Regions from separate parts of the Pseudomonas juntendi genome, predicted to be linked through region 3. Evidence: predicted binding sites of a transcription regulator. Region 3 holds the regulator's gene; each other region holds the start of a gene.
What was found. Region 3 encodes sigma-54, which starts transcription at its own class of promoters, with help from an activator protein. Its sites were predicted from a motif close to ANTGGCATNNANNTTGCTNT; they were not measured.

Region 1 (3,277 bases), 300 kb from region 3:
GCGGCTGGCCGAGCTGGGCGGCCGGCGCCTGCTGCAACGGGTGGACTGCGAGCCCGACTTCGACGAAGTGTTTGCCGGCTGGCTGGAGGCACTGCTGCCAAGCCTGGGGAGCACCGCCGCGGCACAGCCGGCCGGCGCAGCGGCACCCGTGGCGGTTTACACCAAGCAGCGGCCCTGGGCGGCCACCCTGCTGGAAAACCGGCTGCTCAACGGCCCCGGTGCCAGCAAGGAAACCCGCCAGCTGGTCTTCGACCTCAGTGGCAGCGGTTTCACCTACGCCGCCGGCGACGCCCTGGGGGTATGGCCACGCAATTGTCCGGCGCTGGTCGCAGAACTGCTGGCGCTGATGCAACTCGACGGCCAGGCGCTGGTGGAATTGAAGGGCCAGCCCGCCAAGCCGCTGGCCGAAGCCCTGCAGGCACACCTGGAAATCGCCAAGGTCACCCCACAGCAACTGCAGGTGTTCGCCGCTAATGCCCCCGACCTGCAGCGCCTCCTGCAGCCCGAGTGCAAGGCCGAACTGCAGGCGTGGTTGTGGGGCCGGCAACTGGTCGATGTGTTGCGCGCCTTCCCGCAGCAACTGCCACTGGCCAGTTGGCTCGCGTTGCTCAAGCCGTTGCAGCCACGGCTGTACTCGATCAGTTCCAGCCCACTGGCGCACCCGCAACAGGTGCACCTGACCGTTTCCACGGTGCGCTACGGTGATCGCAACGGTGTGTGCTCCAGCTTCCTGGCCGACCGGGCACAGTCGTTGAAGGTGGCGATCTTTCCGCAGGTGTCGAAGCACTTCCGCCTGCCTGAGGACGATGGTGTGCCGTTGATCATGGTCGGCCCTGGCACTGGCATTGCGCCGTTTCGGGCGTTCCTTGAAGAGCGTGAAGCGCGCGGCGCCAGCGGGCCGAACTGGCTGTTCTTCGGCGAGCAGCACGCTGCGAGCGACTTTTATTACCAGGCGCAATTGCAGGCCTGGCAAGCCACGGGGCACCTGCGGCTGGACACGGCGTTCTCGCGTGACCAGGCGCAAAAGATCTACGTGCAGACGCGCATGCTCGAGCACGGGGCGCAGCTGTGGCAATGGTTGCAGGCCGGGGCGTACTTCTATGTCTGCGGTGATGCCCAGCGCATGGCCAGGGATGTGGATGCGGCCTTGCGGGCGATTGTCGCCGAGCATGGCGGCATGGATGCGGCGGCGGCTGATGCCTACGTCGACGGCCTGAACCAGGCCCGGCGCTACCGGCGTGACGTGTACTGATGTGCACCGCGATGGGCTGCAGTGCACTGTGAATGTGCGCAGCCGGTGCCGGGTGGCGGGCGAGCGAGCCCGCTGCTGCAAAGGCCTGGAACGCTGTGCAGGCCCGTGCAGGTGCGGGTTTGCGCGTAACGCGTCCACCCCCGGCACCAGGCTTGGCACACTCCCTGCTTAGCCCATGTAACAACAAAGCCCACTGATCAACGGCGATCAACCGGGCCCCCTACCGTGATGAATACAGGCAAAAGCGCCTGGAGCTTCGGCTCCAGGCGCTTTTTTTTTGATCGAGGATCGGCTTATGAAGGCAACAGCGAGCAGCGGGCAACGAGAGCGACTGGTCATCGTCGGCAACGGCATGGTCGGCCACCACTGTGTCGAACAACTGGTCAGCCGCGGCGCCCTGCAGCAGTTCGAGGTACGGGTGTTCGGCGAGGAGCGCCAGCGCGCCTACGATCGAGTGCACCTGTCCGAGTACTTTGGCGGTAGCTGTGCCGAAACCCTGGCCCTGTGCGAGCGCGACTTCTACACCGCCAGCGGCGTGCACCTGCACCTTGGCGAAGCGGTCCTGCAGATCGATCGCGAGCGGGGCGAGGTGGTTACCGCCCAAGGCCGCTACGGCTACGACCAACTGGTCCTGGCGACCGGTTCCTACCCCTTTGTGCCGCCGATCGAGGGCTCCAGCGGTGATGCCCGCCTGGTCTACCGTACCCTCGACGACCTCGATGGCATTCGCGCTGCCGCCGCCAGCGCCCGCCGTGGCGTGGTGGTGGGGGGTGGCCTGCTGGGGCTGGAAGCGGCCAACGCCCTCAAGTCGCTCGGCCTGGAAGCCCACGTGGTGGAGTTCGCGCCACGGCTGATGCCGGTGCAGCTGGATGGCGAGGGCGGCGCAGCGCTCAAGGCACAGATCGAAGCACTGGGCGTGGGGGTGCACCTGTCGCGTGCCACCCAGTCGATCAGCCAGGGCGACGCCTACCGTTACCGCATGAACTTCGACGGTGGCCAATACCTGGAAACCGACCTGATCGTGTTCTCCGCTGGCATTCGCCCTCAAGATGCCCTTGGCCGTGCCTGCGGCCTGGACATCGCCACGCGCGGCGGGATAGTGATCGACGAGCACTGCCGCAGCAGTGACCCGCGCATCTTTGCCATCGGTGAATGCGCATCGTGGAACGGCAGCGTGTTCGGCCTGGTCGCGCCCGGCTACAGCATGGCGCGCAACCTGGCGGCATTGCTCTGCGGCGAGGCGCCGGTGCCGTTCAGCGGTGCCGACATGTCGACCAAGCTCAAGCTGCTGGGGGTGGACGTCGGTTCGATCGGTGATGCCCACGGTGCTACGCCCGGTGCACGCAGCTACCGCTTCATCGACGAAGCCAACAGCGCCTACCGGCGGCTGGTGGTGGATGCCAGCGGCAAGCATGTGCTGGGTGCGGTGCTGGTTGGCGACAACAGCTATTACGACACCTTGCTGCAGTATGCCCAGTACGGTATTGCCCTGCCGGCCGACCCCGCCGCGCTGATCCTGCCGCAAGGCGGCGCAGCACCAGCGCTGGGGGCCGACGCCTTGCCCGACAGCGCCACCATCTGCTCCTGCCATAACGTCAGCAAGGGTGCAGTCTGTGCCGCCATCGACAGCGGCTGCAGCGACCTGGCTGCGGTCAAGGGCTGCACCAAGGCGGCAACCGGCTGTGGCGGCTGCGCGGCCTTGCTCAAGCAAGTCTTCGAACATGAACTGACGGCCCGCGGTGTAGCAGTGGACAAGAGCCTGTGCGAGCACTTCGCCTACACCCGGCAAGAGCTGTACGGCATGGTGCGGGTGGAGGGCATCCGCACCTTCAGCGAATTGCTCGCACGTCACGGCAAGGGCCACACCGGCTGTGACATCTGCAAGCCGGCGGTGGGCAACATCCTTGCCTCCTGCTGGAACCAGCCGATCATGGACCCGGCGCTGGTGCCGCTGCAGGACACCAACGACACCTTCATGGCCAATATGCAGAAAAACGGCACCTACTCGGTGGTGCCGCGTATTCC
Region 2 (3,277 bases), 2.8 Mb from region 3:
GGTACCCATGGTCACGCTGGTCACCGACGCTGGCAGGTTGGTGGTCATGCTGGTGGCCTGGCCATCGATCGAGGCCGTGGCCTTGAAGGTATAGGTCCCGGCAGCCGCGACTTCACCGTCATCGTCCAGGCCGTCCCAGGTAAAGTCGATACTGCCGGCTTTCTGGGTACCCAGGTCGATGGTGCGCACCAGCTTGTCGTCCTTGTCGTAGATGCCCACCGAAGTCGAAGTACTGGACGAGGTCAGGTTGACCGAACCTCGCAGGTCCTTGCTGGTGTCGACAACGGCTTTGTCGGTCTGCACGACCACATTGCGCCCCACCAGGGAAGAAGCCTGCAGGGCTTGGGAAGACTGCAGCCCAGCGGCGATGTAGGTCACTGCATCATTGAGCGACTGCATGCTTTCCAGGCTGCTGAACTGCGCCAACTGGGCGACGAACTCGCCGTTTTCCTGCGGGTCGAGCGGGTTCTGGTTCTGCATCTGGGTTACCAGCAACTGCAGAAACGCATCCTTGCCCAGTGCACTGCCGGCAGCACCGGTAGAGCTGTCGGTTTTCGACGTCTGCTTCTGCAGCGAGGTGAGGTACGCGCTGCCAGCGTCTGTCGTGGAATTGGTGGTGGTCATGTCGGCTTCCTATCACTGCCCCAGGGTCAGCACTTTCTGCATCATGCTCTTGGCCGTGTTCATCAGCTCGGCGTTGGTCTGGAACGCGCGGCTGGCCGAGATCATGTCAGCCATCTCCTCGACCACGTTGACGTTCGGGTAGTAGACATAGCCGTCCTTGTTCGCCGCCGGGTGGTTCGGCTCGTAGCGGGCTTCAAGGTTGCTCTGGTCTTCGACGATGCCCTTTACCTGCACGCCCTGCCCGGCTTCACCCTGGTCCTCGAACAGCGACTGGCTGCCGCCAGCCTGTGCATCCTGGAAGGTCGTGGCGAACACCGGATGGCGAGCGCGGTAGGTCTGGTCGATGCTCGACGAGACTGTCTCGGCGTTGGCGATGTTGGAAGCGACGGTGTTCAGGCGCGTGTTCTGCGCGCTCATGCCGCTACCGGCAATATTGAAGACACTGGAAAGGGACATGGTCATTCTCCCCGCAGGGCGGAAACCAGCCCTTTGAATTTACTGTTGAGCAAGGTGAAGCTGGCCTGGAAGCCAATGGCGTTTTCGGTGTAGTTCGACTGCTCGATCTGCGCGTCGACGGTGTTCTGGTCGATCGAAGGCTGCAGCGGCGTGCGGTATTTGAGCGTGTCGTCAGCAGCGACGGCCAGGCCTTCGGCTTCGATGTGCCGGCTGTTGGTCCGCTCCATGGCAAAGCGGCCACTTTGCTGCTTGCTGGTTTCGGCGGCGAGCACCGAAGAGAAGTCCATGTCACGCGCCTTGTAGTTGGGCGTGTCGGCGTTGGCAATGTTGTTGGCCAACACTTCGGCGCGCTGGGCGCGGAAGCCCAGGGCCTTTTCGTGAATGCCAAGCGCCTTGTCGAAACTGATGCTCATATCGGGGAAACCTTCAGAGGTTGACCGGAGTTTTGTTGAGCAAGTTATAGCAAGGGCTGTGCCAACCCCCCTGCCCCCCGAAATATGGGGTATGCGCGCGGCATGCTGTCAGGGTGATGCCAGAAAAGCGGCAAAGGCCTTCCGCCTTTGGCAGTGAAAGCGGCAATTGCCGGTTGGCAAAAGCGGCAAAACAAAAATTTGACGTCAGGGTTTTCCTGAGCCGGCCTCTTCGCGGGCATGCCCGCTCCCACAGGGGCCATGCAAGCCTGAAGGCGGTACAGGCAATCGAGTAGGAGGCGGGTTCACACCCGCCGTCCTCTCACACCACCGTGCGTACGGTTCCGTACACGGCGGTTCAGGCTATGCGGCTAAGCCGGTTGATCGTATCCAGTATCGAGACCAGTCCGAGTCGATCCCATAGCTTCTTCGGCAGCGCCTGATTCATATGAGATGCTCCCGAGTTCCACCATGGGCCTCGACCATTAGAGGCTGATTTGCAGGCACGCTCTTCACTTAGACCCAGGCGCATCAGGTTGCGCACCCTCGTAGAGGGCTGCTTCCATTGGCGCCAGATGGCACAGCGGAGTTTGTGCCTGAGCCAGCCATCCAGTTCCTCAAGTGGCCGTTTGCTCTGGCTGAGCTTGAAGTAACCCGCCCAGCCTCGTAATACAGGGTTTATCCGCTCGATGGTATTTGCCATCTTGCGACCCCGTGCACCGCGTAGCAGCTCTGCGAGCCGGTCGCGCAGGCGACCCAGGCTCATCGTTGCCACCCGCAGCCTTGGCTGCTGATGCCAGCTCATCCCATAGCCCAAGTAGTCACACTTCCAGGCTCTCGCGACTCGACTCTTCTTCTGATTCACCGTCAGTTTCAAACGTTGGTTCAGGAAGCGCTCGACACTGACCAGTACTCGCTCGCCAGCCCGAGGACTGCGCACATAAATGTTCGCGTCATCGGCATAGCGCACGAAGCGATGGCCCCGCCGCTCCAGTTCGCGGTCAAATTCATCGAGCAGGATATTCGACAGCAGCGGCGAGAGCGGGCCGCCTTGCGGCGTCCCTTCCTGCCGTGGGCTAACGACACCACCTGACATGACTCCCGCTTCAAGGTAGCGACGGATAAGCCTAAGTACGCACTTATCTTTGACCCGGCACTCGATACAGGCCATGAGGATGTCGTGGTTGACTCGATCGAAGAACTTTTCCAGATCGATTTCCACGCACCACCGATGTCCCGATGCCACATGGGCACGGGCCATCTCGACAGCTTGATGTGTGCTTCTGCCCGGACGGAAGCCATAACTGTAGTCCGAGAACAGTGGGTCGAAGATGAGCGTGAGCTGTTGCTGCAAGGCTTGCTGGATCAAGCGATCCACGACGCTGGGGATTCCCAGTTGCCGTGTGCCGCCCTGCGGCTTGGGAATTTCAACCGCTCGCACTGCTTGTGGATGGTATTCACCGGCCAGTAGCCTGGCCTTGAGGGTTGGCCAATACTGTTTCATGTAGCCCGCCAAGTCAGCGACCGTCATGCCATCGGCACCCGGCGCTCCCTTGTTGCTGACCACGCGTTGATACGCACGTCTGAGGTTGGCCGGTGCAAGCACCCGCTCCATCAGCGTGTCCGGCTCCGCGTTCGTCCACGTCGCTGACGCCGCCGGCACCTTTGCACTGTCAGGCATCACCCTCGGCTTCTGGCCGGGATTCGGGATGACAGTTTCCGCTGTGGGAAATTTCTGCATTACGGCTACCAACGAGACAGTGACGCCTACTAGCGGCATAACCTGT
Region 3 (3,277 bases):
CTTCCAGGACATCGAGGGCGGTGCTCTTGCCGGAGCCAGACCGGCCGCTGACGATGATCAGGCGCATGTTCAGTGCTCGTTCTGTACGTCCAGGACAACCTGGTACAAGGCCTCGTTGCTGGTGGCCGAACGCAGGCGATCACGCACGTCCTTGCGGTCGAGCATGCTGGCGATCTGGCGCAGCAGTTCCAGGTGGGCATCGGTGGCGGCTTCAGGGACCAGCAGGACGAACAGCAAGTCTACCGGCGCGCCATCGATGGCATCGTAATCGATGGGTGCTTCCAGGTGCAGCAGGGCGCTGACTGGCGCGGAGCAGCCTTCAAGCCGGCAGTGCGGAATGGCGATGCCATTGCCGAAACCGGTTGAACCGAGTTTTTCCCGCGCGACCAGCTTTTCGAAGACGACTTGCATCTCCAGTTCCGGCACTTGTTCGGCGATGATGGTGGCGACCTTTTCCAGGGCGCGCTTCTTACTGCCGCCCGGCACGTTCACGAGGGAACGGCCGGGGGTCAGGATGGTTTCAAGTCGGATCATGGATGAGGGGGATCAGCGGGCAGCTGCACCTTGCAGCAGGCTTTGCTGTTTTTCCTTGTGTTTTTTCAGTTGGCGGTCGAGCTTGTCGGCCAAGGCATCGATCGCTGCATACATATCTTCGTGTTCGGCGTTTGCTACCACTTCGCCGCCGGGAATCTGCAGGGTCGCCTCGACCTTCTGCTGCAGCTTCTCGACCTTCATGATGACCTGCACGTTGGTGATCTTGTCGAAGTGACTTTCCACGCGGGCGAGCTTTTCCAGCACGTAATCGCGCAGTGGCTGGGTGACTTCTACATGCTGTCCACTGATATTGACTTGCATACAGCTTCTCCTTTGTTGCCCGTGCATAAAGAGGCAGGTTTTGCACCTGCCCCGCAAACGCTATGGCAGATCTCAGGGGCTACATCAGTCGCTTGCGCTCACTCGACGGTGCGATGCCGAGAGACTCGCGGTACTTGGCGACGGTGCGGCGGGCCACCTGGATGCCTTGTGCCTCCAGTAAACCAGCGATCTTGCTGTCACTCAATGGCTTTTTCTGATTTTCCGCTGCAACCAGTTTCTTGATGATCGCGCGGATCGCTGTAGACGAGCATTCTCCGCCTTCGGAGGTGCTGACGTGGCTGGAGAAAAAGTATTTCAGTTCGTAGATGCCGCGGGGCGTGTGCATGTATTTCTGCGTGGTCACCCGGGAAATGGTCGACTCGTGCATGCCCACCGCTTCTGCAATGTCATGCAGCACCAGCGGTTTCATCGCTTCGTCGCCATGATCGAGGAAGCCGCGCTGATGCTCGACGATCTGCGTGGCGACTTTCATCAGGGTTTCGTTGCGGCTTTGCAGGCTCTTGATGAACCAGCGCGCCTCCTGCAGCTGGTTGCGCATGAAGGTGTTGTCGGCACTGGTGTCGGCGCGGCGCACGAAGCCGGCGTATTGAGCGTTCACGCGCAGGCGCGGGATGGCTTCCTGGTTTAGTTCCACCAGCCAGCGGTCGCTGTCCTTGCGCACGATTACGTCCGGTACCACGTACTCGGGCTCGCTGGACTCGATCTGCGAACCCGGGCGCGGGTTGAGGCTTTGCACCAGTTCGATCACCTGGCGCAGTTCGTCTTCCTTGATTTTCATGCGCCGCATGAGCTGGCTGTAGTCGCGGCTGCCGAGCAAGTCGATGAAATCGCAGACCAGCCGTTTCGCCTCGTTCAGCCACGGCGTGCTGGCAGGCAGTTGGCGCAGTTGCAGCAACAGGCACTCGCCAAGGGTGCGTGCCGCGACGCCTGCCGGTTCGAACTGCTGAATGCGGTGCAGCACCGCTTCGACTTCGTCTAGCTCGATATCCAGCTCCGGGTCGAAGCCAGCGCAGATTTCTTCGAGGGTGTCTTCCAGGTAGCCCTGGCCGTTGATGCAGTCGATCAGGGTCACGGCGATCAGGCGGTCGGTATCCGACATCGGCGCCAGGTTCAGTTGCCACAGCAGGTGGCTTTGCAGGCTTTCGCCGGCCGATGTCCGCGTGGTGAAGTCCCACTCGTCGTCATCGTTGCTCGGAAGGCTGCTGGCGCTGGTCTGGTAGATGTCTTCCCAGGCGGTGTCGACCGGCAGCTCGTTGGGGATACGCTCGCTCCATTCACCGTCTTCGAGGTTGTCGGCACTGACCGTGCTTTCCTGGAAGCTGTTGTCCTGAACGTCGGCGGCCGGCTTGTTCTCGGCGTTGTCGGCCATCGGGTCGCTGTTGTCGAAGTCTTCGCCGTCTTCCTGGCGTTCGAGCATCGGGTTCGACTCCAGCGCCTCCTGGATTTCCTGTTGGAGGTCCAGGGTGGAAAGCTGGAGCAGGCGGATGGCCTGTTGCAACTGCGGTGTCATCGTCAGTTGCTGGCCCATTTTTAGGACGAGCGATGGTTTCATGGCTGGGGCTTAATACCTTGTTCGCCGGCGCGCATGCGCCATCCACTACACGAGGGCGCCGGGGCGCCAGATCAAGCAAGTTTTATGCCTTAAATCGTAGCGTTTGCCTAGAGTACGTAACAATTTTAACCCCGGCTTCAGGGCAGGTTGCCAGTACCCCAGGCAGGGGTGGGTCAGAGCCGGAACTCGTGGCCCAGGTAAACCTCTTTGACCAGTTCGTTGGCCAGGATGGTTTCGGCGTCGCCTTCGGCGATCAGCCGGCCATCGTTGACGATGTAGGCGGTCTCGCAGATATCCAGGGTTTCGCGCACGTTGTGGTCCGTGATCAGCACACCGATACCCTTGGCCTTGAGGTGGTGGATGATCTGCTTGATGTCACCGACCGAGATCGGGTCCACGCCGGCGAAGGGTTCGTCCAGCAGGATGAACTTGGGCGCGGTCGCCAGGGCGCGGGCGATCTCGACACGGCGGCGTTCGCCACCGGACAGGCTCATGCCGAGGTTGTCGCGGATGTGGCTGATGTGGAACTCCTGCAGCAGGCTTTCCAGTTCCTTGCGCCGGCCATCGCGGTCGAGGTCCTTGCGGGTCTCGAGGATGGCCATGATGTTGTCGGCCACCGAAAGCTTGCGGAAGATCGAGGCTTCCTGCGGCAGGTAGCCGATGCCGGCGCGCGCGCGGCCGTGCATGGGCTGGTGGCTGACATCGAGGTTGTCGATCAGGACACGACCCTGCTCGGCCTGGACCAGGCCGACGATCATGTAGAAGCAGGTGGTCTTGCCGGCACCGTTCGGGCCGAGCAATCCGACGATCTGGCCGCTGTCGATCGACAGGCTGACATCACGTACGACC

Region 1: the regulator sigma-54 is predicted to act here: its motif matches at 1,404-1,423, upstream of nirB (nitrite reductase large subunit NirB).
Region 2: the regulator sigma-54 is predicted to act here: its motif matches at 1,540-1,559, upstream of flgB (flagellar basal body rod protein FlgB).

What each region holds. Positions count from the first base shown of each region.
Region 1 is NZ_CP091088.1:1,267,254-1,270,530, forward strand. It holds gene L1P09_RS05790 (bifunctional nitrate reductase/sulfite reductase flavoprotein subunit alpha) at 1-1,252, shown strand, start outside; gene nirB (nitrite reductase large subunit NirB) at 1,548-3,277, shown strand, end outside.
Region 2 is NZ_CP091088.1:3,768,566-3,771,842, forward strand. It holds gene flgD (flagellar hook assembly protein FlgD) at 1-624, opposite strand, end outside; gene flgC (flagellar basal body rod protein FlgC) at 637-1,080, opposite strand; gene flgB (flagellar basal body rod protein FlgB) at 1,083-1,493, opposite strand; gene ltrA (group II intron reverse transcriptase/maturase) at 1,849-3,270, opposite strand.
Region 3 is NZ_CP091088.1:971,822-975,098, forward strand. It holds gene rapZ (RNase adapter RapZ) at 1-67, opposite strand, end outside; gene ptsN (PTS IIA-like nitrogen regulatory protein PtsN) at 70-534, opposite strand; gene hpf (ribosome hibernation-promoting factor, HPF/YfiA family) at 547-855, opposite strand; gene L1P09_RS04405 (RNA polymerase factor sigma-54) at 935-2,428, opposite strand; gene lptB (LPS export ABC transporter ATP-binding protein) at 2,602-3,277, opposite strand, start outside.